3 regions of the Mesorhizobium sp. P2_E6 genome follow, and region 1 is predicted to be linked to each of the others. Evidence: riboswitches for the same ligand, from Rfam matches in the RefSeq annotation. Region 1 holds a riboswitch; each other region holds the start of a gene.
The links. Region 1 has a riboswitch for S-adenosylmethionine ahead of metX (homoserine O-acetyltransferase MetX). Riboswitches for the same ligand answer to the same signal wherever they lie in the genome.
Positions count from the first base shown of each region.

Region 2: linked by a shared signal. The riboswitch ahead of AC1D08_RS04700 (hypothetical protein) and the one ahead of metX (homoserine O-acetyltransferase MetX) in region 1 are both predicted to bind S-adenosylmethionine.
Region 3: linked by a shared signal. The riboswitch ahead of AC1D08_RS04385 (O-succinylhomoserine sulfhydrylase) and the one ahead of metX (homoserine O-acetyltransferase MetX) in region 1 are both predicted to bind S-adenosylmethionine.

Region 1 covers NZ_JBFUEQ010000006.1:377,730-388,187, forward strand. The annotation lists gene AC1D08_RS17750 (glycosyltransferase family 2 protein) at 1-915, opposite strand, end outside; gene AC1D08_RS17755 (DUF1330 domain-containing protein) at 1,281-1,607, shown strand; gene metW (methionine biosynthesis protein MetW) at 1,630-2,244, opposite strand; gene metX (homoserine O-acetyltransferase MetX) at 2,241-3,410, opposite strand; SAM riboswitch at 3,521-3,598, opposite strand; gene hisC (histidinol-phosphate transaminase) at 3,736-4,845, shown strand; gene AC1D08_RS17775 (prephenate/arogenate dehydrogenase family protein) at 4,852-5,787, shown strand; gene AC1D08_RS17780 (sugar kinase) at 5,797-6,723, opposite strand; gene AC1D08_RS17785 (DUF2125 domain-containing protein) at 6,731-7,729, opposite strand; gene AC1D08_RS17790 (gamma-glutamylcyclotransferase) at 7,864-8,385, shown strand; gene AC1D08_RS17795 (aldo/keto reductase) at 8,507-9,454, shown strand; gene AC1D08_RS17800 (LysE family translocator) at 9,544-10,170, shown strand; gene AC1D08_RS17805 (lysophospholipid acyltransferase family protein) at 10,189-10,458, opposite strand, start outside.
Region 2 covers NZ_JBFUEQ010000001.1:1,001,987-1,012,444, reverse strand. The annotation lists gene AC1D08_RS04740 (hypothetical protein) at 77-466, shown strand; gene AC1D08_RS04735 (hypothetical protein) at 1,089-1,562, shown strand; gene AC1D08_RS04730 (peptidyl-prolyl cis-trans isomerase) at 2,295-3,170, shown strand; gene AC1D08_RS04725 (HupE/UreJ family protein) at 3,218-4,213, shown strand; gene AC1D08_RS04720 (hypothetical protein) at 4,223-5,008, shown strand; gene AC1D08_RS04715 (DUF3604 domain-containing protein) at 5,005-6,939, shown strand; gene AC1D08_RS04710 (DNA methyltransferase) at 7,536-7,718, opposite strand; gene AC1D08_RS04705 (DUF5131 family protein) at 7,700-8,134, shown strand; gene AC1D08_RS04700 (hypothetical protein) at 8,463-8,852, opposite strand; gene AC1D08_RS04695 (hypothetical protein) at 8,852-9,028, shown strand; SAM-I-IV-variant riboswitch at 9,067-9,166, opposite strand; gene AC1D08_RS04690 (IS110 family RNA-guided transposase) at 9,724-10,458, opposite strand, start outside.
Region 3 covers NZ_JBFUEQ010000001.1:929,310-939,767, forward strand. The annotation lists gene AC1D08_RS04350 (magnesium and cobalt transport protein CorA) at 1-878, shown strand, start outside; gene AC1D08_RS04355 (GcrA family cell cycle regulator) at 990-1,508, opposite strand; gene AC1D08_RS04360 (aspartate aminotransferase family protein) at 1,865-3,064, shown strand; gene argF (ornithine carbamoyltransferase) at 3,082-3,993, shown strand; gene AC1D08_RS04370 (Hsp33 family molecular chaperone) at 4,072-5,106, shown strand; gene apaG (Co2+/Mg2+ efflux protein ApaG) at 5,149-5,541, opposite strand; gene AC1D08_RS04380 (ceramide glucosyltransferase) at 5,765-6,916, shown strand; gene AC1D08_RS04385 (O-succinylhomoserine sulfhydrylase) at 6,931-8,121, opposite strand; SAM riboswitch at 8,179-8,256, opposite strand; gene AC1D08_RS04390 (2'-deoxycytidine 5'-triphosphate deaminase) at 8,412-9,506, shown strand; gene AC1D08_RS04395 (ABC transporter substrate-binding protein) at 9,606-10,379, shown strand; gene araD1 (AraD1 family protein) at 10,424-10,458, opposite strand, start outside.

The DNA of each region.
Region 1 (10,458 bases):
CTTCTGCCGAAACTCGTGGTGAAGGTCGCGACGCCAGCGCCGGCCATAGACATAGCCATTGATCAGTTCGGGCAGCGAGTAGCCGAGATCTTTCGACGAGCGGTTGGCCATGTAGCCCGAGAAGGCTTCCGGAATCCGGCACTTCAGAATATCGGAAATGATCTGCCGCGTGATCATGTAGGGCGGGATATGCGGGTAGGAGCGGGCAATATTCGGGTGTTTGCGCATCAGATTCGCATAGGCTTCGACATAGCCGTCGCGACGTCGCGAAATCGAATTCTCCGAATTGTGCTTCGTCCAGTCGATGTCCTGAGACAATTGCGCGCCAAAGCGCCGGGCAAGCCGCAGCAGCAATTCCCGATCCTGCATCCTGGCGATGTCGCTGTCATAGCCGCCGATGGCCAGCAACGCCTCGCGGCGGGCTGTTATCGCCGATCCCGCGATCAAGATTGTCTCCGCGACCAGCGTTCGTTCCAGCGTGGCAGAGTTTAGGAATGCATCGCGATTGATGCAATCGGTGGCGCGTCCGCCCTTCAGGGAGACATAAGAGCTGATCAGCACTTCGAGCGCCGGATTGGCATCGAACCAGGTCAGGGTCCGTTCGAGCCTGTGCGGCAGATAGACGTCGTCGGAATCGAGGAACGTCACGACGGGTGCCTGCGCGCGCTCGATGCCTGCATTGCGGGCGGCATTGGCGCCTCGCCATTTCGCGCCGACATAGATCAGTCGCGGATCACGAATGCTGGCCAGTGCCGCCGCGGTTCCGTCCGTCGAGCCATCGTCGACGACAATATGCTCGAACCTCGGCATGCTCTGGGAAATTACACTTTCCACGGCGCGCAATACCGCCTCGCGCCTGTTGTGAGTCGGCGTGATGACCGTGATGAGAGGAGCGTGCTCTGTCTTCCGGGTCATACTGCGTCAGCCATTTCCAGCGTAAAAAATACGCTTCCTGCCAGGTCTTTCGATCTTCAGGACGGTCAAATGGATCGGCCTTCCATATCCCCCGTATTGGCCACGACGCTACAAAAAACAGACGTACCTGTCACCCCACCGGGATGCTGCTCAATGCGCGTGAAACGACGAATTCCACTATCTAGCGCTTCAACTGCAACACCATTGCCGCGCCCTATGCTTGCGAATCGCCCTTGCGATGAATGACGCGTCTATAATCTGGATGCATTCCACTACGTCAGACGTAATCGCATCGCGGCAGGTGTTTGGGCAGATTGCCGTCGCGAGGCCGGCTGCTCGGCTTCGGTTCCAGAGGGAGTACTGTCATGACTGCTTACGCCGTTGCCCATATGCGCCAAGCCCGGATGGGTCCGCAGATCGTCGAATATCTGCAGAAGATCGATGCCACGCTGGCCCCTTTCGGCGGTCGTTTTCTGGTCCATGGCGGCGAGGTCGAGGTCATCGAAAACGATTGGCAGGGCCACCTGATCATCATCGAATTTCCCGACAGGCAACACGTGCGCGGATGGTACAACTCGGCCGCCTATCAGGCGATACTGACGTTGCGGACCGACAACTCGGAAGCCGACGTGATCTTCGTTGATGGCGTTGAGCATCCGCATAAGGCCACGGATGTCCTTGACCAGGCGTGAAGTCGACAATGGTGCGGCGGGATTACCGTTTCAGCAAGAACACCGCCTGCTGGCCGAAGAAGTTCCAGAACCACCATGGCATCGACAGGCCGATCTTCTGGCCATTGGCGTCGAGCGCGGTTGCTTTTTCCACGGTAGCGCCAAGCTCGTCGCACAGATTGACGAAGTCGCGGATGGTGCAGAAATGGATGTTGGGCGTGTCGTACCAGGAATAGGGCAGGTCCGTGGTCACCGGCATGCGGCCATTGAGGAACAGCGACATGCGGACCCGCCAATGGCCGAAATTGGGGAAGGACACGATGGCGCGATTGCCGATCCTGAGCAGTTCCTTGAGAACCAGCTTCGGGTTGCGGGTGGCCTGCAGGGTCTGCGACAGGACGACGAAGTCAAAGCCCTTGTCGGGATAGAACTCGAGATCCTTGTCGGCATCGCCCTGGATGACGCTCAAGCCGCGCGCCACGCATTCGTTGACGCCACGCTGCGAGAGTTCAAGGCCGCGGCCGTCGACCTGCTTGGTGTCCTGCAGCAATTCGAGCAGCGAGCCATCGCCTGAACCGACGTCGAGCACGCGCGACTGTGGCGGAATGAGGTTAGCGACGACTTCGAGGTCGACGCGCTGGTTGCGGGTGACGTTCATGATGCGAGTCCTCGCGCCCGTGCCGCGGAGCCGATGAAGCCATTGATGGCGGCAAACAGTTCCGGCTCGTCGAGCAGGAAGGCGTCGTGGCCGCGATCGGTCTCGATCTCGACAAAGGATACCGACGCGCCGGCGGCGTTGAGCGCATGAACGATCGAGCGGCTCTCTTCGGTCGGGAACAGCCAATCCGAGGTGAAGGACACCAGGCAGAAGCGGGTTTTCGTGCCGGCGAACGCATCCGCCAGCCGGCCGCCATGGTCGGCGGCGAGGTCGAAATAATCCATCGACCGCGTCATGTAGAGATAGGAATTGGCATCGAAGCGATCGACGAAGGTCATGCCCTGGTGGCGCAGATAGCTCTCGATCTGGAAGTCGGCGTCGAAGCCGAAGGTGAGCGCCTCGCGATCCTGCAGATTGCGGCCGAACTTCCGATGCAGGGCAGCTTCCGACAGATAGGTGATATGGGCGGCCATGCGCGCCACCGCCAAGCCCTTTTCCGGGCGCTTGCCGTGCTCGAAATATTTGCCGCCATGCCAGTCCGGATCCGCCATCACGGCCTGCCGGCCGACCTCATGGAAGGCGATGTTCTGCGAGGAATGGCGCGCGCCGGTGGCGATCGGCAGCGCCGAGAAGACGCGCTCCGGATAGCTCGACGCCCATTCCAGTACCTGCATGCCGCCCATCGAGCCACCGAGGACGCAAAACAGTTTTTCGATGCCGAAATGGTCGATCAGCATCTGCTGGGCGCGCACCATGTCTCGAATGGTGATGATCGGCAGGTCGAGCCCATAGGGCTTGCCGGTGGCGGGATTGGTCGAGGCCGGGCCGGTGGAGCCCAGACAACCGCCGATGACGTTGGAGCAGATGACGAAGAAACGGTTGGTATCGATGATCTTGCCGGGGCCGATCAGCACTTCCCACCAGCCCGGCTTGCCGGTCACCGGATTGGTGCTGCCGACATGCTGGTCGCCCGTCAGCGCATGGCAGACGAGGATGGCGTTGGAACGGGCGTCGTTCAGCGTGCCGTAGGTCTGGTAGGCGATCTGGAACGGCGACAGCAGGGTGCCGGCATCGAGCTTTAGCGGCTTGTCGGGCCCAAAGCGCAGCACCGGGCTCGACGGCTGGTCAGCCTCGTTGTTGGTTTTTCCAGCGCGCAGAGCGGCCATTGCATCCATCTCACACTTTGAATCCGCACGGTGCTTTCGAAATTCGAGGCCGATGCGGTGTCCGGCCGGCGCGGACAACAAAAAACCGGCATTGCAGTCGCAAAGCCGGTTACAGGATGCAAACGGCCCTTTAGCAAGTTGTTTAACGTGGCTGCAAGCCGACCGGCCAAATCACCACGGAATTTCGTACCTCTTCTAGGACTGTGGCGCGCCCGCGTCAACGGCCAGCCGCGGTCCGGAGGTTGCCACCTCTCGACATTGCGGGCCGTGGCTTGTATTTCCGCTGCGGCTTCCAGACGGAAGCGTTCTCGACGGATTTTGCGACATGAGCCAGACACCGGACAAGGCACGTCCAACCCCGCGCGCGGGCATCATGGACATCGACGCCTATGTGCCGGGCAAGAGCACCGCGCCCGCCGGCGTCGCCAAGGTCTACAAGCTGTCGTCGAACGAGAATCCGCTGGGTCCGTCGCCGAAGGCGATCGAGGCCGCGCGGGAGATTGCTGCGAAGCTCGACGTCTATCCCGATGGCACCGCCAGGCGGCTGCGTGAGGCGATCGCCGAGGTGCATGGTCTCAACGCGCAGAACATCATCTGTTCCAACGGCTCCGACGAAATTCTCGGCCTTCTGGCGCAAACCTATCTCGCTCCCGGCGACGAGGCGATTTTCACCGAACACGCCTTCATGGTCTACAAAATCTACATCCAGTCGGCCGGCGCAACTCCGGTCGCGGTCAAGGAGACCGATGAGCGTGCCGACATCGATGCGATGCTGGCCGCCGTCACGCCGCGCACGAAAATCGTATTCCTTGCCAATCCCAACAACCCGACCGGCACCTATGTGCCGTTCCAGGAAGTGCGCCGCCTGCATGCCGGCTTGCCCGGAAATGTGCTTCTGGTGCTCGACGCGGCTTACGCCGAATATGTTCGCCGCAACGACTATGAAGCCGGCATCGAACTGGTCGGCGGGGCCGAGAACGTGGTGATGACCCGCACCTTCTCCAAGATCGGCCTCGGCGGGGCTCGGATCGGCTGGATGTACGCACCGATGCACATCGTCGATGCCATCAACCGTGTGCGTGGCCCCTTCAACGTCAATGCGACGGCGATCGAGGCCGGCATCGCCGCGATCCGTGACCGCGACCACGTCCAACGCAGCGTGATGCACAACGAAACGTGGCTTACATGGTTGAGCGAGGAGTTCGGCAAGCTTGGGCTGCGGGTGACGCCAAGCGTCGGCAATTTCATCCTGATCCATTTTCCCGACGACCAGAACCATTCGGCCGCCGCGGCGGACGATTATCTGACGGCGCGCGGCTATATTCTGCGGCGCGTTTCCGGCTACGGCTTTCCCAACGCGCTGCGCATGACCGTCGGCACCGAAGAGGCCAATCGCGGCGTGGTCGCCGCTCTCACGACATTCCTGAAAAGCTAGAACACCATGACATCACCGATGTTTGAAAAGATCGCGCTGGTCGGCATCGGCCTGATCGGCTCGTCACTGGCCCGCGTCATCCGTCGCGAGGGCCTCGCCCGTCACGTCGCCATCTCGACCCGCAGTGCCGCGACATTGGCGCGGGCGCAAGAGCTTGGGCTCGGCTCCTCCTACTCCAGCGATGCGAAGGAAGCGGTCCGCGATGCTGATCTGGTCATCGTCTCGGTGCCGGTCGGCTCGTCCGGCGCTGTGGCCGAGGAAATCGCGCCGGCGCTGAAGCAGGGTGCGATCCTCACCGATGTCGGCTCGACCAAGGCATCGGTGATTGCGCAGATGCAGCCCTATGTGCCCGATGGCGTGCATTTCATTCCCGGCCACCCACTGGCGGGCACGGAAAAATCCGGCCCAGATGCCGGTTTCGCCGACCTGTTCGACAATCGCTGGTGCATCTTCACCCCGCTGCCCGACACCGACCCGGATGCACTGGAGAGGCTGTCGGAATTCTGGCGCCGTTGCGGCGCCAACATCGACACGATGGACCCGCAGCATCACGACATGACGCTGGCCATCGTCTCGCACCTGCCGCATATCATCGCCTACAACATCGTCGGCACCGCCGACGATCTGCAGTCGGTGACCAAATCCGAAGTGATCAAATATTCGGCTTCAGGTTTTCGCGATTTCACCCGTCTCGCCGCCTCGGATCCGACCATGTGGCGCGACGTCTGCCTGCACAACAAGGACGCCATCCTCGAAATGCTGGCACGGTTCTCGGAAGATCTGGCGTCGCTGCAGCGGGCGATCCGCTGGGGCGACGGCGAAAAGCTGTTCGATCTGTTCACCCGCACCCGTGCGGTGCGCCGCTCGATCATCGAGGCCGGCCAGGACATCGACGTCCCCGATTTCGGCCGTCAGGCGGTCGAGCACCCGGCGAAGGCGTAGGTCGCTTCTTCAGCCTGCTGGCCAGTGGCTTTTCATCATCGCCAGCGTCTCGGCCCGGTCCGGCGCGCCTAGCCGGCCGCCGAAGCGCAGGCATTTGAGCGCGGCGGCCGCACTGGCAAAGCGTAAGGCCTGCTCGACCGGCATGGCTTCCGCCAGTCCGACGGCGAAGGCGCCGTGAAAGACATCGCCGGCGGCCAGCGTGTCGACCGCATTGATTTTCGGCGCCGCGACATGTCGCGATGATCCCGTCGCGCGATCGAACCACCAGGTGCCAGCCGCGCCGCCGGTAACCGCGACAAACGCATCGCCGCGCCGGGCGAGTGCCTCACAGGCCTGGCGCGAATCCAGTTCCGCGCCGCACAGTACGCGCGCCGCCGGCTCGGAAGCCACGATATGGGATGCCAGGGGCAGCAGCAGTTCCAGCACGTCCCTCGACGCGGTATCGGCATCAAGGATCGCCGGCCGGCCGATGGCGTGCGCCGCCTCCAGGGCAAGCGCTGCGGCACCGGGCCAGCGGACATCGGCCAGCACGGCATCGAATGCCGAGAGGTCTGCGAGCGGCAGAGCCTCGGGATCGGCCTGGGCCTGGCTGTCGTAGAACGGCACGATGATGCGCTCGCCATGCGCGTCGACCAGGATCGAGGCCAGCGCCGAGCGGGCGCCACTGACGCGGCGCACGAAGCTGCAATCGACGCCTTCTGCTTGGATCCCGGCGATCAGCTGATCGCCGACTGAATCGTCGCCCGTGCTCGCCCACAACGAAACATCGGCGCCCAGGCGATGTGCAGCGCAGGCCGCGCTCGTCGCCATGCCCGAAGCGATCTGGACGCCGTCGGAGGCGATGAACTTGCCTTGGTGGCCGGGCAGCGTCTCGACACGCAAGATCGTATCCAGCGTCAGCGCGCCGACACTCAGCAGTCTCACGGGTTTTGCCATCGATGCGCTATTCCACCGGCTTGATCTTGCCCAGCGGAATGAAGCCGAGCGAGGCCTTGCCCTTGACCACCTTGAGCGGCATCGACGGCTGGTTGCCGAGCAGCGCCAGGCCAGCAAAGCCCTGCTCGATCTGCGTTTTTTGCTCGGGGATGGCACCGCCGAGGATCGCCGCCACGGCCTTCGGATCCTTCAGCGTGATCGTCAGGTCGGCGTCGATGAGACCATCGGCATCGACCGACAGCGGTCCGGAAACGGTGACGCGCGCCGTGCCTGACGACAGGTCGAGGTTGTGGATCTCGATCGCCTGGCCGCGCAGGCTCTTCACTTGCCTGCCGATCAGCTCGACGCCATTCTTCAGCGTCACGTCGCCGCTGGCATCGAGCGCCGGCAGCACCCGTCCGCCGATCGCCTCGGCATCGATCTCGAGATCGCTGAAATTACCGAGATAGTTGATATCCCCACCTTTCGGCTGCAATTGGCTGTCCGCCTTGCCGGCACTGAACAGTTCGACCGGATCGGTGTCATCAGCGGGATCGGTCTGGCCGGACAGGCCCTCGGCCTGCAGCGAAATCCGCCGTGGCAGCGGCCATGACAGTTTGACGTTGGCTTGCAAATTGTCCCAGTCGATCCACAGCGGCATCATGCCTGGAACGGAGGTCCTGAGCGGACCGCGCAGATCGGCCACCGGCGACAGCGGCTGGATGATCTGGGCGACGGCATTGAAGCTGCCGGCCGAGGCGGCGATGTTCCTGGCATCGTCCTCATAAGCGAGATTGTCGCAGGAGACGGCAAAGCTCAGCGGATAGCCGCTGACCTGGAGATTGGCACAGCCGGCCTCGACGCCACTCTTGTTGAGCGAGGCAACCGCCTTGTCGGCTTCACTTCGGACCCGGTCAGCCAGGTAGAACCAGCCAGCGCTGTAAATGGCGAACAGCACGACAATGAACGCGGCAAGCCAGAACAGGAGGCGTCGGCGCTTCGGTTGGCGTTCGTCACTTGACGTCATGCTTTGGCTCTCGTTAACGCATGGGTGTTGTAGGCGGACTCGCGATTCCGACAACAACAGGTAGACAGAGGCGGACGGAAAAAACACCGATTCCGGTGTGGTGCTGCCATTCTTTTACAATCAGGCGCGGCGATATGGGCGATTTTTGGGTGTTTGGCTATGGGTCGCTGATCTGGCGGCCGGGTTTCGCGCATGTCGAAACGCAGCGCGCCCGCCTGCACGGCTACCGGCGCTCGCTGTGCGTCTATTCCTTCGTGCATCGCGGCACGCGTCAGCGGCCGGGGCTGGTGCTCGGTCTCGACCGTGGTGGCTCCTGCGTCGGTTTGGCGTTCCGCGTGCCCGGCGAATTGCGCGACGAGGTCATCGCCTATCTGCGCGAGCGCGAGCTGGTCACCAACGTCTATCTCGAACGGACGCTCAAGATTCGCCTTGACGGCGGCCGGACGGTCGAAGCCGTAGCCTACATCGTCGACCGCCAGCATGAGCAATATGCCGGCGCGCTCGACGCGGCGCATGCAGCGGCCGTGGTGCGCGGCGCGGTCGGCCAGTCCGGCAACAATGAGGACTATGTGATCAGCACGCTGGAACACCTTGAGGCGCTGGGCATAAGCGACCACTGGCTGGAGGATGTCGCGCGCCGGGTAGCACCTTTGTGAAGCGCTGGCTCTGCGGAAAAGGCCGCCAGGCCTTTGACCTCGATAAGGGAAGACCTAGGTTAGGTCCCGAACCTCAGCCAGGGCTGCATTCACTGGCCCCCAATCATCCCGGAGATACGCCTTGCAGAAACGCCGCCTTGGTCGCACCGACCTTTCCATCGCGCCGCTGGTTCTGGGCGGCAATGTCTTTGGCTGGACCGCCGACGAGAAAACCTCGTTCGATCTGCTAGACCGCTTCGTCGGGGCCGGTCTCAACGCCATCGACACGGCGGACGCCTATTCGCGCTGGGTGCCAGGCCACAAGGGCGGCGAATCGGAAACCATCATCGGCAAGTGGATGAAGGACCGTGGCAATCGCGATCACGTCGTGGTGGTCACCAAGGTTGGCTCGGATATGGGGCAGGGCCACAAGGACTTGTCCGCGGCCTATATCGAAAAGGCCGTCGACGCGTCGCTGAAGCGGCTGCAGACGGACGTCATCGACCTCTATCTGTCGCACTGGCCGGATCCGACCACACCCTATGAGGAAACCCTTGGCGCCTACGAGAGGCTGCTCGCCAAGGGCAAGATCCGCTATGCCGGCTGCTCGAACCTCGACGCCGGCCAGTTACGCGCGGCACTCGATGTGGCGAGCCTGCGCAGCCTGCCGCGCTACGAGGTGCTGCAGCCGGAATACAATCTCTACGATCGCTCCTCCTTCGACGGGCCGTTGCGCGATCTGTGCGTGGCCGAGGACATCGGCGTCATCACCTATTTCAGCCTGGCCAAGGGCTTCCTCAGCGGCAAATACCGCAGTGAGGCCGATCTTGGCCAAAGCCCGCGTGGCGGCGGGGTGAAAGACTACCTCAACGCGCGCGGCACGCGCATTCTCGCGGCACTCGATGCGGTGTCGGCCAGGCATTCGGCCAAGCAGGCGGAAGTGGCGCTTTCCTGGGTTATCGCACGGCCAGGCGTCACCGCGCCGATCGCCAGCGCCACCAGGCCTGAGCAGATGGAGAGCCTGATCAAGGCCGCGTCGCTGAAATTGACCGCCGACGACATGGCCGAGCTCGACAAGGCAAGCGGCTGAAACTTCCGGCGGCGCCGCACGCACGAACGTCCAAGACCACGCACCTGTCTTGCCATACGTCCTTCGCACGGGGCAAGGCAGAGGGTGAGATGACTGAGCCGCTTCTTTCGCAACCGGATCTTTGGCGCCAGTTGGTCGCGCTGGTGCTTGCCGCCACCGTCGTCATGGGCAGCCCAGGGCCGGCAACGATAAGCGTCACCGCCGTCGGCGCTGCCTTCGGCTTGCGTGATTCATTGCGGTACGCCTGGGGGATCGTCCTGGGCACGATTGCAGTGCTGCTGGTGGTAGCTACCGGGGTCATGGCGGTGCTCACGTCGATGCCGAAGCTGGGGCCGCTGCTGGCTTTCGCGTCCGGCGCCTATATCCTCTATCTCGCGTTCAAGATCGCCACGGCTCCACCATTGGTAGCGCGCGCGGCCGAGGCTTCGCGCCCAACATGGCTGGCCGGGTTTCTGCTGGCTGTCGCCAACCCAAAAGCCTATGTGGCGATCGCCGCCGTGTTCGCCGGCGCGTCGTCGAGCCAAGGCGCCGGCGATATCGGCATATGGCTCAAGCTGACCGTCCTCGCGCTGATGATCGTTGCCATCCACGCTTTGTGGCTCGTTGCAGGGGCGTCTTTCGCCCGCTTCCTCCGCAGGCCGGCCGCTTCGCGGATCATCAATCTGATCTTTGCCACGACGCTGGTGTTGACCACCGCGCTGGCCGTGTTCGGCTGAGTGTCGGCTCGGAGCTTTTCAGACTTTCGCGCCGAGTTCCCGCAACCGCTTCACCGCGGTTGACGGCAATGCCGGCGGGTTGGGCGTGCGGGATGCCTCGATGAGAAGCTGGTCACAGGCAGCCTCGGTTTCACCGATCAGCCGGGCCATGAATTCGTCCTTGCCCAAGCCCGGCGGAATCGGCGGCAGGAACCGCGCCTTGATCGTGCCGGGGAAGCGCAGGAATTTGCGGCGCGGCCAGTAGAGACCGGCGACATGGGCGACCGGCACCACCGGAACGCCAAGCTG
Region 2 (10,458 bases), on a different contig from region 1:
CCGCGCACATGCCGACGCCTTGGAGTTCGCCCCCTCGCACATTCGGTTGCATTTTTCGGACCACCCACGGCGCCTATTGTACTTCCAGGCGCTTGAGCACTTTCTTCGCGGCTTCCTCAGGCTCAATAGGGTGGATCCGGTTCAAATCCGGGCCTACCAGCACAATTTCACGGCAATGCTGGATTGTGGCAAATCTCATGGTTTGCGCATCTCCGGCGTCGCCGAGGAGTTCATTTGGTCCAGCACTTTCCGGAACGATTATGTGCGGATCCGGTATCTCTTCAATATCGAAGAAGACCTTGACGCCGACACCGACTGGGACGTCGATCCCGAAGACCTTAAGCGGGAGTCGATGAGTGATCTTCGACAAGCGGTGTTCGAGGTTGAAGATTTCTTTGCCAAAGAGATCAATGCGACGGGCCGAGAGGTGATCCTGCCGCCTGAGATTTCTGCTGTCGACCGTTGACGGGCCTCAACGCATCGCCTGCCTAGCCGCGCGGTTCACCGCCCACTGTATTAAGTTCGCTGTCACACACGCCTACTGGAATGAAATCCCGGCGACCATGAGGCTGGTTGCACCAGCGAGTGTGAAGCTGTCGATCGGTGTCCTGCTCAATGCCAAGAGCCGGTAGACAACCAGCGTGCAATTGAAGGCCGTCCCGAAGCGGGGACGATCAGCCCCGGCTTGACCCACTGCGTCGCCGCCCGCTTCATCTCATTTGGCGCCATGCCTTGCGTGGTCCTGAACGCGAGGCCAGAGCCGTTCGCGCATCTCGCGGCTCAAGGTGAGGAACGCAGAGCCGACCTATCGGCCTCGACGCCAAGCAGTTCATATTCGTCGATCGCGTAGCATTTGGCCTTCAGCCCTTTCGGCAGCGGACGAAGTCAGGATTGTGCTGAGATCAACCAGCATAGGGTCAACGAACGGCCAAGGGCTTGGTTTCCCTGCCCGTCCTTGACCCGCCCCGGTTCTTGTTGACGCCAACAATTCGGGCCGCTCCTGCACAGTCTTTAAAGACGCAGCCTCAAACAAGGCTCTGGACTTCTACTCCGTATTTGCTTCAAGTATTTTCTGGGGGGAGAAATCAATGAAAACGATCGCGCTTCTTGTAGGCGCAGCAGTTTGCGTCAGTGGCTGCAGCACGACTGCTAACGTCTCTGACAGCGACCTAACTGCCATGAACACCATAAATCTGTGTCATGCTCTGGCGAGCAGCACTGACGAGCAATATCGAACTCGTGTGGCGGCGCTTCTAGTTCGGCGCGGTGCAACGGCAGAGAAATGCACCAGGCTCATACAAACTGACAACGCTGTAGCAACTGGAATAGCGGTGGCGGCGGTAGGCGGCGCAGCCGCCGCGGCCGCTGCCAACAATGGCTATGGCGGCGGCGGATATTACCGTCCACCTCCGGCCTATGGCGTCGCGTGGGACCAATTCTACGACCAATACTACAATCTCACGTGGCGGTGCCGTGACAAGGGAACCGGGCGGTTCGTGGACGACTATTACTGCAACGGCATGCCCATGTTCGACAGCACATGGCCAGGTTGGTCGGCGTAGGACAGGCTATGGATCGATTCGCGCAATGGCAATCGATCGGCACGCCGGCTTGCGAGCGTGCCGTTGCGGCTTTTGTTCGTGACGGCAGCTTAGTGGCCCATTTCGTGTGCAGCGTAGCGATCGCCTTCCTGAGACTAACCTATTGGGCTGGATTGGGTCGAAACCGGCGCCGATCACAGGCGTCGCGTCGAGCACCCATGTTCCGTCCCGCACAAAAAGCCCGCCACCTTTCGGCAGCGGGCCCAGGTCGAGGAGGTTGCGCTAGGCGTGCGGTCGCGGAGTGGGGGTAGCGCGGTCGGTCTGACGGTGCGCTACTCCGGCGATCCGGCCGGAACTCCCGCCAAGGCTCGACCCATCCTCTGCCGCTGAACGGCCGCATTGCGCCGCATGTCAGACGTTTACGTCTACTCTGTCGGCTCCTGGAAGCCGACATCTCCGTTGACCCGGATTTGTCGGTTGCGGCGTAGGACATGTGTGGCCCAGCTTTCCCCGTTCAGAACCATGGCCGGCTGCTGACGTCCCCAAAACAAAAGTCGCTCTAAACATCCGACAGCTGGCCCATCCGGTCTTCGGTAGCGAGCGTCGCATCACAAGCCTTAGCTGTTCTTATCTTAAGTGACTACATGCTTGCCCACGTAACTTACATTCCGGCGCCAGCTCTTTGGGGCCTACTATCCATGAACAAATGCTCGCAAGCGAGATGGCTGCCGTAGCCGGGGCGGAGGAAAGCGCATGACGTTGCTCAGGGAGCCTCTGCTGCATTTTGCCGTCGTCGGCGCGATCCTGTTTGGCGGCTATTCCTGGCTGAATGACAGGCATGTCGAAACAACGGCCGCGGAGCCGGTCCGTATCGGCGAAGGCGACGTGCGGTGGCTCAAGCAGACCTGGTCGAGCCAATGGCTGCGCGAGCCAACCGCCGATGAACTCAAGGGTCTTGTCGACGATCTGCTGAATGAGAAGGTGATGGCGCGCGAAGCGCAGGAGATGGGCCTCGAGAAGGACGACACCATCATCCGCCGCCGCTTGGCGCAAAAGCTCAAATTCCTTCTCGAGGACACGGCCCAGCTTGCCGAGCCAACCGAAGCGGAACTGCGGCAGTTCTATGCCGCCAACCCTGCACACTTCGAGACGCCCGGAAAACTGTCGTTCCGACAGGTCTACTTCAACCCGGAACATCGCAAGGACGCCGCGGCGGACGCGGCCGCGGCGCTGGGTGCGCTGACAACGAATGTCGAGGACGATTCGACCGAGGGCGACCAGCTGCTGTTCGGCGACAGCTTTGCCGATACTGACGAACAGGCGCTGTCCGGAATGTTCGGTGCCGATTTTGCGCGCGAGGTGTTTGCACTTGAACCGGGCGGGTGGCGCGGTCCGGTGAAATCCGGCTATGGCCTTCATCTGGTCCTCGTCACGCAGCGCACGGCGACCGCGCCGAAGCCCTTCGAGACCGTGAAAGATGCCGTGCTGGCTGAGTGGCGCTCCGCGAAGCAGACCGAACTGAGCAAAGAGTATCTGGTCGAGCTGCGCAACAAGTACGGCGTCGAGCTTGACGACAGTACGAAAGCGGCACTGGGGTCAGGGCCTGCAACGAACGTGGCCGCACAATGAGACGGCCGGCCAAGTGGCCCGAGTTCGTGCGTGGAGGCCGCTCCGCGTTGGAGTGCCTTCGACTGGTCCTGCTGACGGCAGCCATTGCTGCGCTGTTCTGCGAAGCTGCCTACTCCCACGAGGTGCGCCCCGCCTATCTCAGCCTGAAGGAGGAGGCGCCGAACGAGTTCAGCGTTCTGTTCAAAACGCCGATGCAGGGCAATGCGCGACTGGCGCTGTCGGCACTCTTTTCCGGCAAGATCGAGACGGTGACGCCGATCATCTCGCATCCGACCGGGGATGCCATGGTGCAGACCTGGCGCATGCGCACGCTGGAGCCGCTCCCAGGCCAGAACGTTGTGATCGACGGGTTGCAGAACAGCATGACCGACGCGCTGGTCCACGTGGTGTTCGCGAACGGCAACAGCTGGACGGCGCGGCTTACCCCCAGCGAGCCGTCTGCAGCCATCCCGGCGTCGCAGAGCGCCTGGGCGGTGTTCGTCACCTACGTCCGTCACGGCATCGAGCACATCGCCTTCGGCTTCGATCATCTGCTGTTCGTCACCGGGCTGATGCTGATCGTGCGCGACTGGCGCAAGCTGGTGAAAGCGATCACCGCCTTCACCGCTGCTCACTCAATCACCTTGAGCTGCGCCACCCTTGGATGGCTGACGCTGCCGTCGCGGCCGGTGGAGGCGATGATCGCCATCAGCATCGTCATGGTCGCTGCCGAGGTTGTGCGGATGGAGCGCGGGCAGCTCAGCCTGGCCATTGTGAAGCCGTGGATGGTGGCCTTCGTTTTCGGCCTGCTGCACGGCTTCGGCTTTGCCGGCGCGCTGGTCGAGCTCGGCCTGCCGCAGGGCGACATTCCGCTGGCGCTTCTGGCCTTCAATGTCGGCGTCGAGCTCGGGCAACTGGCCTTCATCGCCGTCTTGCTGACCGCGGTTTATTCGGTGATGCGGTTCGTCCTGATCCCGCGGCAGGCGATCGTCGCGTCGGCCTATGCCATCGGGATCATCGCGGCATTCTGGAGCGTCCAGCGGCTGGACGCAATGTTCTTGTAGGAGGAGCAAATGGGACCCGCCGCAAGACTGCCGCGCCGACCTTGCCTGAGGGGCCGGAAACTTGCACGCGCAACCACCGTGGCGCTTGCCGCGTCTTTGATGGCTGCTGCTCCGGTCTCCGAAGGACGCACTTGCGGCTATGATAGTCCGCAAACGGTTTCGCAGGGCTTCCTGAATTGGCTCTATCCGGATTCACTCTACGTCGTCGGCGCGATATCGAGGGAGGTGGCGGCGGGACGGCTGCCGCTGGCGAACTTCGATCAGACCGGACCAGATCTGTTCGGACACAGATTCAAGCTGACGGCAACGACGCTGGAGCAATTCGGCGACATGCTCCGCTCGGCATCGCCGGGCCCCTCCCAGGCTTCGGTCTCTCTGGTCGTCGTTGAGCCGATGCTGTGGACGCGCTTCGATCAGGGTCCTGACGGCTTGCGCACAACGGTTCATGTCTCGGGGGCACAGCCCGGGGATCTGGTCATCGTTGCCGGCGAAGCCGTAATAGCAGAAATCGCGGCACGGCGATTGACCTTCGGCCAGGCTGTTGAGCGCGGCGTGGCGCGTCTCTATGGGCCGGCGTCGCAGATTGCCCGATTCCTGCTCAGTTATTCGGATGTCGGCGCAACCGACAGTGCTGTCGAATTATCTCAGAAACAGGCCGTTCCGCCGGTACGCCCGGCGGCCGGCTCACCCCATTTCGCTCCGGTGCAATCGCACCCGGTTGGCATCGCGCCGGCCGAACTCGGACGCACACCTGACCACACCGAGATTTCATTCCATGAGGGAGAGAGACAATGATCCGGAGACCGCTGACAATTACAGGTCTTGTATTGCTTGCCGTCTGCGCAGGCTCCGTGGCGCGGGCCCAGGATGCCGGCACCTATACCGTCGAGGAAGCGGGACAAGCCATCAAGGCCCGGCCCTACTCACCTTATGCCGGACGCAATTTCCCGACGCGGCCGCTGTTTGGCGACACGCATTTGCACACGGCCCTGTCCTTCGACGCTGGAGCAGCCGGCGCCAGGCTCGGACCGCGTGAGGCCTACAAATTTGCGAAGGGCGAAGAGGTCATTTCCTCGACCGGACAGCCGGCCAGGCTGTCGCGTCCGCTCGACTTCCTGGTCGTCGCGGATCACTCGGACAATATGGGATGGTTCACCGATTTCATGGCCGGAAAGCCGGAGATCCTGCAGAACGCGCAGGCCCGCGAGTGGTATGACATGATACAGTCGGGGCACGCTGGGGAAGCGGCGTGGTCCATCGTCATGACCTTCTCGCAAGGCAAATTTCCGCCTGACATCATCTACCAGCCGGGCAACCCCGCCTATCGGTCGGTGTGGCAGAGCATCATCTCGGCAGCCGAGGAAGCCAACGACCCGGGGCGCTTCACCGCTTTCATCGGGTTCGAATGGACGTCGCTGTCCAAGGGCAACAATCTCCACCGCAACGTCATCTTCCGCGATGGAGCCGAAAAGGCCGGTCTCGTCGAGCCATACACGACGCAACCGCCCGTCGGCAGCAACAACCCGCGCGACCTGTGGAAATGGCTGCGGAACTATCAGGACAAGACCGGCGGCGATGTCCTTGCCATCGCCCACAATGGCAATCTGAGCAATGGCGAGATGTTCCCGATCATCGAGCCGGTCACGGGCAAGGAGATCGATCGCGAATACGCCGAGCAGCGCGCCCAGTGGGAGGTGCTTTACGAGACCACCCAGATGAAGGGCGACGGCGAGAGCCACCCCTTCCTTTCCCCCAATGACGAATTCGCCAATTTCGAGAAATGGGACAAGGGCAATCTTGACCTCAGCGTGAAGAAGACGCCGGACATGCTGGAGTTCGAGTATACGCGCTCGGCGCTCAAGAACGGGCTGAAGCTGGAAGCCAAGCTCGGGGTCAATCCCTACAAGTTCGGCCTGGTCGGCAGCACGGATTCGCACACGGGCCTCTCCACTGCCGACGACGACAACTTTTTCGGGAAGATATCGACCGGCGAGCCAAGCCCGGAACGCTGGTCGCACCCCTTCATGGCGAACCCCAAGCTCGGGCTCAAGATCCTGGGCTGGGAGACAACTGCGTCGGGCTATGCCGCCGTCTGGGCGCAGGAGAACACACGCGCATCGATCTTCGACGCCATGAAACGGCGCGAGACCTATGCCACGACCGGGCCGCGGATGGCAGTTCGGTTCTTCGGCGGTTTCGATTTCGTCGAAGCCGACGCCAATACCCGCAGCCCGGCCATCGCCGGTTACACCAAGGGCGTGCCGATGGGCGGCGACCTCAAGCAGGCGCCAGCGGGCAAGGTGCCGACCTTCCTGGTTGCGGCATTGAAGGATCCGATCGGCGCCAATCTCGACCGCTATCAGATCGTCAAAGGTTGGCTGGACGCCGCCGGCGAGGTGCATGAACAGGTGTACGATGTCGCCTGGTCCGGCGACCGCAAGCCGGGCACCGACGGCAAGCTGCCGCCGGTTGGCGACACGGTCGACGTAGCCAATGCCACATGGACCAACACGATCGGAGCGCCAGAGCTCAGTGCCGTATGGAAGGACCCCAATTTCGATCCGTCCCAGCGGGCTTTCTACTATGGCCGCGTCATTGAGATCCCGACGCCGCGCTGGCCCGCCTATGACGCGAAATACTTTGGCATCAAGATGTCGCCGGATGTGACCATGACCACGCAGGAACGAGCCTACACATCGCCGATCTGGTACACGCCAGCCGGCTAAGGAAAGGCTGATTTGCTTGCGGAAGTCCACGGCAGGCGGATCGTGCGCCGCCTGTAAGCATAGGAAGGCTTAAACACGCGACAAGCTTTCTCCTTCCTCAAAACGACCCTGATCGGCGATCTGGTTGTCGTGTTGCCGGTCTGGCTGGTTGGCTTCGTGCTTATTCGCGGGCGTATGTCGTCTGACACCAGACAGGCAAATTCCGTGGTTGGAGCCGGATCGGGCCGTTCAAGGCGTCGATGTAAGAGGCACGGTTTCTCCTGGCGGGACGCCTTGTGGCAAGGCCGTCGGAACCTCGTGATTCTCTGATTTCCTCTGGTGTCGGTACGCGCGGGAGCCGTCGCGCGTCCGCACGACGGGCGGCGATCCAATTTCTTGCCGTCGAACAATTCCTGAATTGTGCGAAGTTGGACGCGAGGTCAAAGCCCACGGAAATCATGCGGGTCATCCTCAAAGAGACGCGCTAGCGATTGATGTCGTTGAACGCCGATTAAAGGGCATGAAACTAAGCAGAAATATTTGCGCTGACGTTGAAGGCATTCCCCGCAATTGGGAAGGTGCGTCGCCCGGTTACATCGATGCCGATCCATCTGCGCTCAAGCTTTTTGGGCAGCCTCGATGGCCGTTCCGCAGCCGCAGAACGGATCAGGCACTACATCTCCCGGCTTCGCGCTTAGGCCGATTATCCGCTCCAGCAACGCCAGAGGTTTTTGTGTGGTGTAGCCAAGCAGTTCTTGGGCCTGAGAGTTGATCGGGGGCGATATCCGCCCATACGTCACCGAGCGGCATACCTCGCATCTTCGTCGCGATCGGCACCACCTGCGAGGATCAAAAGCGCTGGGATCTGAACGTCCCGGCGCTGATCGAGGCTAAAAGGAATCTGCGTCCGATATTCGCCTTCGTATCGGCCGAGCCGCTGCTCGGCGAGATCCGCGCGCGGGCGGCGCCAATACCGGACGGCTTGCGCTCTTGGTTTCGGCCGCGCGACACGCATTACGATCCGCTGGACCCAGCCCAACATTCGCTTATGCGCATCGATCAGATCATCACCGGCGGCGAATCCGACCAATGCAAGCACCGGGCGCGGCCGAGCAACCCGCAATGGTATAGCTACTTCCGCAACGACTGTGCCGCCAGGGGCACGATCTTCCACCACAAGCAGAACGGCGAATGGGTGTCAGTCAGCGAAGTTTGACAGGGGGCCCACAAAGCCACCCCCGCCCCCCGCCGTCAGGCAGCCGCCCCGGGTCGATCCGCTATCTGACGCACGATTGCAGTCTCGACTAACTTCAGTCCTTGTTCTTGATCATGCCCATGATGCGGGCGCTATGTGCCGAAATCCGCGCTCCTGTCATAGCCGGATGCACATCACCCTCGAAACGCACACACCGCACACAGAGACGTGCTCCGGCCTCGCTCGGCACCTCGGTCACCCAGCCACAGTACCGGCACGAGTAGGGCACGATACCGGGACTCCGCGCGCTGGCGGTCGGCGTCGGCTTGTCGCCTATCATGTCGGCCCCTCAAATTCCTTCTGCAATTCGGATTGGCAGCTTCAGATCGATCAGCCGAGCCTGCAGGAGGGATAGCGTGAGTTCGTCACGTGCATCGACCCATCTGCTATCGTCGTTGGCGACATCACCATCGCGGAATACTAGATGGGGTTCATCGCTCCCGCGCTGGAGCTTTGGGCCGAGGTCCAGCTTCTTCAGCAGGCGGTAGGCCTTGGCAGTCGGACCCGTCTCAAGATCGAACCGGGTCTCCCAGAAAAATCCGTCAACGTCGTCATCGTAATCTCCGGGATCGATCTCGTGTATCTCCCAAATGGCGCGATGTTCGGCCTCAGCCTCGTGTGCGATGCCCTCGCTGATGAAGAACTCCCGCCAGGTTGGCGGCGGGGGCAGAAGGTCCAATGGCCGACAGTCAACAGATAGCCCTGCTCGCCACTGTCATACCAGAACATGGTCTCGGCGACCTGCGCCGGGGACGCGAGCAGGGGCTGGCCGGTCCTACCAACGAACGCTCGCGCGTCCTTGACGAACGCCGCTGTGAGCAGGCTGCCTGCTCCGATCAAAAAACCACGTCGTGAGAGCATAAGAAAACTCCAGAATTCACACACGCATCTGGAGAGAGACCTACTGTTGCCTCGAGAGAGGCCACATCATTGTCACCACCGTTGCCGGTCAAGGCTGGTTGGCGGGGCCGAAGCCCTCTCTGGATGTGGGTTGGCAGTAGCAGAGCCGCTGTCTCAGTGCAACCGACGGTGTCGTGCGCCTCAGCTATTCGGCCTGCTGGTGGGCCCCACAAGCCACTCCCCATCCCCACCTGCCGATGAACCCGGTTGGTGCCGACCGCCATCCGCTGCCGCCTGTGGGGGAGATCGGTTGGAAAGCTGCTGTTCGGCTTTATCTGCAAAACGAGCAGTAGCGTCAGGTGCAGACCTTCGGAACGTACCCCGTAGACGACCGCCTTGCGCCATGAGCGGCCCTTAGGGACAGGCAGCAAATGACCGAAGTGGGGCCGTGTATGGACGGCTCTCCGTTGGCAAGGGATTTTTTGAGGCTTTTGCAGTCGCTGGTTGGTGCGGCCATGTATCCGACCTGTAGGTGCGGCCTTTCATGTGCCGCTGGCCATAATGCCATACGCGCGGCTCAGGTCCCGATCGTAAGCACGCACTCGAGGTGCACGGCCCCAGTGGGTTTTCCTGATCCGGCGGTTTCAACCGGCTTTGTGCATTAGCTCCTGTGCGCCCTTTCCAACCTCGTCGGCGATCGCTCGCCCTGTCTATCCTATGCGAATGTCCGGCTCCCTGTAGCGCCCGCCGTTTGTCATCAATGCCCAAACCATCCGGGCTGTCTTGTTGGCCAGCGCAACCGCTGCAACCTTGGTCGTTCGCCTCGCCATCAACTGCATAAGCCATGGCCTCCTGGTTCCGTTCCGCTCGGCATAGCGGATGACCGCCATAGAACCGACCACGAGCAGCTGTCGCAGGTAGCGATTACCAGCCTTGGAGATGCTGCCGAGCCTCTCCTTGCCTCCGCTCGAGTTCTGCTTTGGAACGAGCCCGATCCAGGCCGATAGACAGCGTCCCGACTTGAACGCATGCGGATCGGCGACGGTCGCTATGAACGCGCTCGCCAGCAGCGGACCGACCCCGGGGATCTCCATCAGCCTGCGCCCGAGTTCGGTCTCTCGCGCATTCGCGCGGACCCGGCGATCGTTTTCGAGGATCTGTTCCTTCACGACCCGGAGCTGTGCCTCCAGCATTCGCAGGCATAGCCGTGCGTCAGCGGGTATTCTAGTGTCGTTTTCGTCATTGATGACCATGAGCAGTTGCTCGATTCCATTCCGCCCGATCGGCGCCACGACCCCGAACTCGGACAGGTGGGATCGCATCGCGTTCGATATCTGCGTGCGCTGGCGGTTGAGCATTAACCGCACCCGGTGCAGCATCATCACGCTTTGCTGCTCGGGCGACTTTACCGGAACGAAGCGCATGGTCGGTCGGGTCACCGCCTC
Region 3 (10,458 bases), on a different contig from region 1:
GTCATGTCGTCTGGATTGGCCTGCTCGAGCCCGACCGCAACCTGCTGCTTCGCGTCCAGGCGCAGTTTCACCTGCATGAACTGGCGATCGAGGACGCCGAGCACCCGCACCAGCGGCCGAAGATCGAGCAATATGGCGACGCCTTGTTCATCGTCGCCCGCACCGCGCAGCTGATCGACGGCCGGGTCACCTTCGGCGAGACCCATTTGTTCGTCGGCAGCGGCTACATCGTCAGCGTCAGGCATGGCCCGTCCACATCCTATGCCGCCGTGCGTCAGCATTGGGAAAGCTGCCCGCATTCGCTGGCCAAGGGCGAGGATTTCGTCCTCTACGCCATTCTCGATTTCATCGTCGACAACTACATGCCCGTGCTCGAGCAGATCGAGGACGAGGTCGAACTGATCGAGGACAGGGTCCTGCTGAAGCCGATGACAGGTCCCGACATCGAGCGGCTCTATATGCTGCGCCGCGATCTTTTGCGTCTGCGCAATGCGGCACTTCCGCTTGTCGAAGTCTGCCGCCGACTAACCAGTGCCGACCTGCCACAGATCCACACGGCCATGCATCCGCTGTTTCGTGACGTGACCGACCATATCCGCACCGTGCAGGAAAAGATCGACAGTCTGCGCGAGGTGCTGGCGTTTGCTTTCGAGGCCAGCCTTCTGGTCGGCCAGAGCCAGGAAACGGCGATCTCCAAGAAGCTAGCCTCCTGGGCCGCCATCTTGGCGGTGCCGACGGCATTCGCCGGTATTTACGGCATGAATTTCAGCGACATGCCGGAATTGAAGATGGAATATGGCTACCCGGTGGTGCTGGCCACGATCGCGCTGATCTGCTCGTTTCTCTACTGGCGCTTTCGCAAGAATGGCTGGCTGTGAAGAAGAGGGCAGTAGGGCAGTAGGGCAGTAGGGCAGTAGGATGACATTTCGCAAGCGCGACTTTCCGCACGCCTACTGCCGTATTGCCTTACTCCCCTATTCCCTTCTCTGTTATCGACTCCGCCGCCGCTCCGATGCCGGCTGGAACGCCACGCGGGCGTGGTACTTGCAGTAGGGGCCGGTTTCGGCGGCTTCGTTGCCGCAGAAATTGAAGTCCTCCGAAAGCGGATCGCCGTTCGGCCATTTGCAGGTCCGCTCGGTCAGCTCGACGAGCTGCAGATGCCGTGAGATCGGCACCACGACATTCTCGACCGGGCGGATATAGTGGCGTGCCACAGGTTCGGCGTCGAACTGCGTCTGCAATGCCGTTGCGCCGATCGATGTCGTGACATGACGGACCGTGCTTGCGGCGCGCGACACCGATTTCTGAACCGTCGATCCCTGCGCCGCCTTCTTCTGGCGTGCCGGCGTGGCGGTCGACCGCCCGCGGCCCGACAGTTTCAGCCGGTGCACCTTTCCAATGACCGCATTGCGGCTGACCCCACCAAGCTGCGCAGCAATCTGGCTTGCGCTCAGACCCTCGGACCACAGTTTTCTGAGAAGTTCTACCCGCTCGTCAGTCCAGTTCATGAGACCGCTCCTGCTAAGCGTGCGGCAATCGGAATCCACTCCCGGCCCGGCAACATTTGCCGGGGCAGACACCACATATATCTGGTGATTAGGTCCGCCGCACGAAATCTAGTTATTTCTTGACTACAACTACTCTATGCGCTGACTCGGTGACAAGAGTCCCAAGTGCAACACGAATCGGTTTTTTAGGTTTTCCCCAACTTGCCCGGTCGCTCGTGAGCCGGCGTTGCGTCGGAGGGCTTGCCGCGGGGCACTACGCGACGTTTTCGTTGACTTCATGGCCGAAAAACACGATAAGCCGCACAGGCCGCCGCTTTGGCGGCTTTTTTGATTTTCCGGTACCGGAGACGCATATAATGAGCGGTTCGGCGCTTTACGAGACCTTTGCTCGCGCACCCCTGGCCTTCGACCATGGGGAAGGCACCTGGCTGGTTACCGACAAGGGCGAGCGATATCTCGATTTCGCCGGCGGCATCGCCGTCAATTCGCTGGGTCACAGCCATCCGCACCTGGTCTCAGCACTGACCGAGCAAGCCGCGAAGCTTTGGCATGTCTCCAATCTCTACGAGATTCCGGGGCAAACCCGGCTCGGCGAGCGGCTGGTGGACGCCACCTTCGCCGACAAGGTGTTCTTCACCAATTCCGGCGCCGAAGCGCTGGAATGCGCGATCAAGACGGCGCGGCGCTACCATTTCGTCAAGGGACATCCCGAACGCTTCCGCGTCATCACCTTCGAGGGGGCCTTCCATGGCCGCACGCTGGCGACCATCGCGGCCGGCGGTCAGTACAAGTACCTTGAAGGGTTTGGCCCCAAGGTCGAGGGCTTCGACCAGGTCGGCTTCGATGACATCGACGCGGCCGAAAAAGCGATCACGCCAGAGACCGCGGCGATCCTGATCGAACCGGTACAGGGCGAGGGCGGCATCCGCCCGGTGCCGACGCAATCGCTGAGGCGGCTCAGGCAGTTGTGCGAACAGCACGGCCTGCTGCTGATCTACGACGAGGTCCAGTGCGGCATCGGCCGAACCGGCAAGCTGTTCGCGCATGAATGGTCCGGCGTCACCCCCGACATCATGGCGATCGCCAAGGGCATTGGCGGCGGCTTCCCGATGGGCGCCTGCCTTGCCACCGATGAAGCGGCCATTGGCATGACGTCCGGCGTCCATGGCACCACTTTCGGCGGCAACCCGCTGGCCATGGCGGTTGGCAACGCGGTGCTCGACGTGGTGCTGGAAGACGGCTTCCTCGAAGATGTCCAGCGCAAGGCGCTGCTGATGAAGCAGGGGCTGGCGGCGGTCGCCGACGAGTTTCCCGAGGTCATCGAGGACATCAGGGGCACCGGGCTGATGCTCGGTCTCAAGTGCGCCATGCCCAACACCAAGGTGAACATGGCATTGCGCGACCAGCACCTGCTGGCGGTTCCGGCCGGCGACAACGTCATTCGCCTGTTGCCGCCGCTCACCGTCACCGATGCCGAGATCCACGACGCGCTCAGCCGCATCCGCGCCGGCGCCAAGGGCCTGGCGGAGGCGATCGCCGCCGCCGCCGCGAAGTAATCCCGGAACCATTGCTGATGTCAGTTCGCCATTTCACCGATCTTTCCGCCGTTTCCGAAGGCGATCTGCGCTTCATGCTTGATGATGCGGTGGTGCGAAAGGCTCGCCTCAAGGCTGGCGAGCGCACCAGGCCGCTCGAAGGCAAGGTGCTGGCGATGATCTTCGACAAGCCCTCGACGCGCACCCGCGTGTCCTTCGACGTCGGCATGCGCCAGCTCGGCGGCGAAACCATCATGCTGACCGGCACCGAGATGCAGCTCGGCCGCTCCGAGACCATTGCCGACACCGCCAAGGTGCTGTCGCGCTACGTCGACGCGATCATGATCCGCACCACCTCGCATGAGCGGCTGCTCGAACTGACCGAGAATGCCACCGTTCCGGTCATCAATGGACTGACCGACGACACCCATCCCTGCCAGCTGATGGCCGATATCATGACCTTCGAGGAGCATCGCGGTCCGGTTGCCGGCAAGACCATCGCCTGGACCGGCGACGGCAACAATGTGCTGCATTCGCTGCTCGAGGCCTCGGCGCGGTTCCGCTTCAACCTCAACGTCGCCGTGCCCGAAGGCAGCGAGCCGGAACAGAAGCATATCGACTGGTCGCAGGCGCATGGTGGCAAGCTGCACTTCACCCGCTCGCCCGAGGAAGCCGTCGACCAGGCCGACTGCGTCGTCACCGATTGCTGGGTGTCGATGGGCCAGGAGCATCGCGCCCGCGGCCACAACGTGTTCTCGCCCTACCAGGTCAATGCCAAGCTGATGGCGAAGGCCAAGCCGGAGGCGCTGTTCATGCACTGCCTGCCGGCGCACCGCGGCGAGGAAGTGACCGACGAGGTCATTGACGGGCCGCATTCGGTGGTCTTCGACGAGGCCGAGAACCGCCTCCATGCCCAGAAGGCCGTGCTCGCCTGGTGTCTCGGCGCTTGATCTCTGGGGGTGTGATGCCTATTTGCGCCGCATCACGCAAATCAAGCGCGTTTCGAAGCATGCGCCCTCCAGGGCGGCATGGCCGCGCCCTGGAGCATTGTCATGTTGGAAACCTATCAAGTGACTGAACATCACCCCAAACTCGGCGAATTCGGCTACGCCGGCGACGATCACGTCGTGCCCTTCGAGGTCGGCCCGCTCGATGTGCGCGGCCGTACCGTCCAGCTCGGGCCGATGCTCGACGCCATCCTCAGCCGTCACGACTATCCCGAACCGGTCGCCCGCCTGCTGGCGGAAGCCTGCGTGCTGACGGTGCTGCTCGGCACCTCGCTGAAGTTCGAGGGCAAGTTCATCCTGCAGACCCGCACCGACGGGCCGGTCGACATGCTGGTGGCGGATTTTTCCACGCCCTCGGCACTGCGCGCCTATGCCCGCTTCGATGCAGACCGGCTGGAGGCGCTGGTCGCGGCCGGCGAAACGTCTCAGCAGACGCTGCTCGGCAGCGGCGTGCTGGCGCTGACCATCGACCAGGGTGCTCACACGCAGCGCTATCAGGGTATCGTCCAGCTCGATGGCGAAACGCTGGAAGACGCGGCCCGCACCTATTTCCGCCAGTCGGAGCAGATTCCGACCGATATCAGGCTTTCGGTGGCCAAGCTGCTGACGCCTGGCGTCGGCGGCGCTCGCGAGCAGTGGCGTGCCGGTGGCATCCTGGCGCAGTTCCTGCCGCAGTCGCCCGAGCGCATGCGCGTTCCGGACCTGCCGGGCGGCGATGGCGATCCGCGCGAGGAGATCCACGATCCGGCCGACAATTCCTGGCAGGAGCTGCTGGCATTGCTCGGCACCATCGAGCCGACCGAACTGATCGACCCGACGATCGGCGCCGAGCGGCTGCTGTACAGGCTGTTCCACGAGCATGGCGTGCGCGTCTTCGGCGGCGTACCGGTCGCCGACCAGTGCTCATGCTCGAGGGACAAGATCCGTGGCATCCTCGAGGGCTTCTCGGCGCAGGAGATCAAGGACAGCACCGAAGACGGCGGCATCCACGTCGCCTGCGAATTCTGCTCGAAGCAATATGACTTCGATCCGGCGGAATTTGCGGCGGCCCAGTAGAGAACGAGCCTCACCGGCTGCTTGGCGGCCGGTGAGGCGAAGCTAATTCACCGTCCTTCGCGTCCCCGGCAGATCCAGCGAGAAGGCGGGGATGGCGATGTCGAACGTCTCGCCCCGCTTGTTGCGCATCGTGTAGTGCCCGACCATGATGCCGGACGGTGTCGAAAGCGGGCAACCGGACGTGTATTGATAGCTGTCGCCGGGATTGAGTTCGGGCTGGTCGCCGACGACGCCGGCACCGCGCACCTCCTCGACCCGTCCGGTGCCGTCGGTGATGTGCCAATAGCGCGACAACAGCTGCACGAACTCATCCGACTGGTTGTCGATCGTTATCTGATAGCCCCAGACATAGCGGTTCTCCGACGGGTCCGAACGGTCCTCCAGATAGAACGGCCTGACCTGCACTTCGATGTTGCGCGTCACGGCGCGGTACATAAGCGGCTCCAAAACAATCCAAGTCGAACTGTCCTCGCTCCGGGCGAGCAGGTCAACGTGCGCGTCTTGTCGCGCCCGGCCTGAAAGGCAGGTGCCGACAAAGAATGTCATTTAAGTGACACATGACAATGGTGGTGTGCACGAAGCGGGCGACTCGGCGCTCTGTCGAACTGTTGAAAACGGCCATCACGCGGGCCGTCTTTTCTGGAGTGGCCAGGTCTCGATGGAACTCACCCTCATAGCCGCCTCGCTTTCGATCGCTCTCATCCTTTCAAACCTCGCCAGCATCCTGCTCGCCGCTTCGCGTCTGAAGCGCCACCGCACCATCGCGCCGCCGGCCGGCAAGCCGCTGCCGGTGTCGATTATCGTGCCATCGCGTGGCGTCGAGCCGTTCACGCAGGAGACGCTGGAGCGCGCCCTCTCGCTCGACTGGCCTCGCTATGAACTGGTCTTTTGCGTCGCCCATGCGGACGATCCGGTGGTCAGGCTGATCCGTGCCGCCATCGCCCGTTCTCCCAAGGTGCCGGCGCGGCTGCTGATCGGCGACGACCGCATCAGCGCCAATCCGAAACTCAACAATTGCGTCAAGGGTTGGGAGGCAGCGCGCCACGATTGGGTTGTCCTGGCCGATTCCAACGTGTTGATGCCGAGAGACTACGTGCAGCACCTGATGGCTGCATGGCGGCCCGACACCGGCCTTGTCTGCTCGACGCCGATAGGCTCGCGGCCCGCTGGCTTCTGGGCCGAGGTCGAATGCGCTTTCCTCAACACGCTGCAAGCGCGCTGGCAATATGCCGGCGAGGCGCTTGGCCTCGGCTTTGCCCAGGGCAAGAGCATGCTCTGGAACAAGCCGATGCTCGACGCCAGTGGTGGCATCCGTGCGCTCGCCGCCGAGATCGCCGAGGACGCTGCCGCGACCAAGCTGGTCAATGGCCTTGGCCTGCGCGTCAATCTCGTCGCCGCGCCCTTCGAGCAACCGCTCGGCCGGCGCACCTTTGACGAGATCTGGTCGCGTCAGGCCCGTTGGGCGCGCCTGCGCCGCGTCACTTTCCCATGGTTTTTCGCACCCGAAATCCTGACCGGGGCAGTGGTGCCGCTGGCACTCGCGCTGTTGGCGGCGGCAAGCGCGGGCGTCAGCCTCTGGGCAACCGCCATTGCCGTGCTGGCGGCCTTCTACCTTCCTGAATGCGCCCTGGCCTGGTCCAAAGGCTGGTACCTGTCGTCGCGCATGGTCGCGGCGATCATGATGCGCGACCTGATCCTGCCGGCGATGTGGGCGCGCGGCTGGCTGGGTGGCGCCGTCGACTGGCGCGGCAACGCGATGACCATCGGCACCAAGGCGGCCGAGTTGGAAGAGACGCCGTCCGGCGCCTGATGGCCAAAGGCCTTTTACTTGGCCGACTTCAGCGCCTGTTCGATGTCTTCCAGAAGATCGTCGGTATCCTCCAGGCCGACCGACAGCCTGAGCGTGCCCGGCCCGATGCCGAGTTCGGCACGCGCTTCGTCGCTCAGATTCTTGTGCGTCGTCGTCGCCGGATGGGTGATCAGGCTCTTGGCATCGCCGAGATTGTTGGAGATCAGTACGATGTCGAGCGCGTTCTGCAAGGCGAAGGCCGCCTGCTTGCCTCCCTTGACGTCCAGGCAGATCAGCGTCGAGCCGCCCGACATCTGCTTCTTGACGATGGCCGCCTGCGGGTGGTCGGCGCGGCCGGGATAGATGACGCGGACGATTTCGGGCCGCTCGGCCAGGAAATCCGCGATCCTGCTGGCGCTTTCCGTCTGCTGGCGCACGCGCACCGGCAGCGTCTCCAGCCCTTTCAGCAGCGTCCAGGCATTGAACGGCGACAGGCTGGGGCCGGTGTGGCGGAAATAGTCGTGCAGGTTCTCGTCGATCCACTTCTTGTCCGACAGGATGACGCCGCCGAGACAGCGGCCCTGGCCGTCAATATGCTTGGTCGCCGAGTAGACGACGATGTGCGCACCGAGCTGCAGCGGCTTCTGCTGCAGGGGTGTGGCAAAGACATTGTCGACGATCAGCCGCGCACCGATCGAATTGGCAAGCGCGGCAACCGCGGCGATGTCGACCACTTCCAGCGTCGGGTTGGTCGGGCTTTCCAGGAAGAACAGCTTGGTGTTCGGCTTGACCGCCTTTTCCCAGTTGGCGATGTCGGTGCCGTCGACCAGCGTCGCCTCGATGCCATATTTCGGCGCCAGCGTCTCGACCACCCAGCGGCAGGAGCCGAACAGCGCGCGTGCTGCCACGATATGATCGCCGGCCCTGGCGCTGCACAACAGCGAGGCCGTCACCGCGGCCATGCCGGATGCGGTGGCGCGCGCGTCCTCGGCGCCTTCGAGCGCGCACATGCGTTTTTCGAACATGTCGACGGTCGGGTTGGCGTAGCGCGAGTAGATGAACCCCGGCTCCTCGCCCTTGAAGCGGGCTTCGGCGGCCTGCGCAGTTTCGTAGACATAGCCCTGGGTGAGGTACATCGCCTCGGAGGTTTCGCCGAAACCGGAACGCAGGGTTCCGCTATGCACGAGTGTCGTTTGAGGCTTCCAGTTACGCTTCTTGGTGCTCATCGCTTTTGTTCCAGACACAAAAAAACCGGCCGCGAAAGTCGCAACCGGTCCATACGGCCTTGCGGCCCGACGGTCCTTTAGCGACTTGTTTAACGTGGCTGCAAGCCGACCGGCCAAATCACCACGGGATAACGACCCTTTAGACCCGCGCCACGCTTGCGTCAATTGCCGGCTTGATTAAGAGGTTTGTACCAAGCAGGTTCCGCAGCAGTGTTCCACGGTTTTGCGGCAAGAACCTGCGAACAGAAAATCGCCTGGCCCCAAGAATCGCCTGGCCTAGGAGTGGAGCCTTGCGGCAGACAGGCATTCTTCCCGATCAGGACATTTCGGCGCTGTTCCGGTCCGGCGCGCTGAAGTCGGCGCGCGCGTTCGATGCCGATCAGATCCAGCCGGCGAGCCTGGATCTGCGCCTCGGCGACAAGGCCTGGCGGGTGCGGGCCTCGTTCCTGCCGGGTCCCAACCACAAGGTTTCGGAAAAGCTCGACCGGTTGCAGCTGCACGAGATCAATCTTGCAGAGGGGGCGGTGCTGGAGACCGGCTGCGTGTATATCGTGCCCTTGCTTGAAAGCCTGGCATTGCCGGCGGACATTTCGGCCTCGGCCAATCCGAAGAGTTCCACCGGGCGGCTCGACATCTTCACCCGCGTCATGACCGATCGCGGACACGAGTTCGACAAGATCGCCGCCGGCTATCACGGCCCGCTCTATCTCGAGGTCAGCCCGCGCACCTTTCCGATCGTCGTGCGCACCGGTTCGCGTCTGTCCCAGATCCGTTTCCGCACCGGCAATGCACTGCTCTCGGAAGCCGAGCTGCATGACCTGCATCGCGCCGAGATGCTGGTCGCAACCGAGCCGCCGAACATTTCCGGCGGCGGCATCGCGCTGTCGATCGATCTTAACGGCGATCAGAACGGCCTGGTCGGCTATCGCGGCAAGCATCACACCGGTCTCGTCGATGTCGACAAGCGCGCGGCACAAGAGGTCGTCGATTTCTGGGAGCCGATCCACAAGAGCGGCGCCGGCGAACTGGTGCTCGATCCCGATGAATTCTACATCCTCGTCAGCCAGGAAGCGGTGCATGTGCCGCCGCTCTACGCCGCCGAGATGACGCCGTTCGATCCGCTGGTCGGCGAGTTCCGCGTCCACTATGCCGGCTTCTTCGATCCGGGTTTCGGCCATTCGGCGTCCGGCGGCACCGGCAGTCGCGCAGTGCTCGAAGTGCGCAGCCACGAAGTGCCGTTCATCCTCGACCATGGCCAGATCGTCGGCCGGCTGGTCTACGAGCATATGCTGAAGCGGCCGCAGGCACTCTACGGCACCGATCTCGGCTCCAACTACCAGGCGCAAGGCCTGAAGCTGTCCAAGCATTTCCGCCCAGCGCGCTGAACCCAATTCCCGTCGGGCAATACACTTGCCTGCGATGGCTCGTCATGCTTGGCTGGCTTTCTGGTCGCCAAGCTGGCGGCGTTCAAGGGAACCAAGAAAATGCGGATTTCAAAATGGATCATATCGGCAGCAGGTGCTGCCGTGTTGCTGATGGCGGCCGGCTCTCTGTCGGCGCAGGCTGCTGAGAAACTGAAGATCGGCACCGAGGGTGCCTATCCGCCGTTCAACACCATCACCCCGGACGGCAAGGTCGTCGGCTTCGATATCGACATCGCCAATGCGCTGTGTGCGCAGATGAAGGTCGAGTGCGAGATCGTCACCCAGGACTGGGACGGCATCATCCCCGCCCTGCAGGCCAAGAAATTCGATGCCATCATCGCCTCGATGAGCATCACCGAGGAACGCAAGAAGCAGGTCTCCTTCACCAACAAATACTATACGACGCCACTCGCGCTGGTGGCGCCGAAGGATACCGAACTCACCTCGACCGAACCGGCGGCCCTTGCCGGCAAGACGGTCGGCGCCCAGGCCTCGACCACGCAGGCCGACTATGCCCAGAATGTCTATGGCAAGGCTGGCGCGGAGGCGAAACTCTACCCGACCCAGGAAGAGGCGATCACCGATCTGACGAACGGCCGTCTCGATGCCGTCATCTCTGACAAATTCGTGCTGGTGGACTGGTTGAAGAAGGCAAGCGACGGCTGCTGCAAGCTGGTCGGTGACGTCAAGGGCACGGAGACCCAGGCCGGCATTGCCGTTCGCCTGGAAGACACCGCGCTACGCGACAAGCTCAATGCGGCAATAGACGCCATCGTTGCCGACGGGACCTACAAGAAGATCCAGGCCAAGTACTTCGACTTCGATATTTATTGAGCTTCGAACGGCCGACCTCCCCACTCGTAGGGGAGGTCGTGCTGTCAAAGCGCCTTCACCGCCACCTTCACCGGCTGCT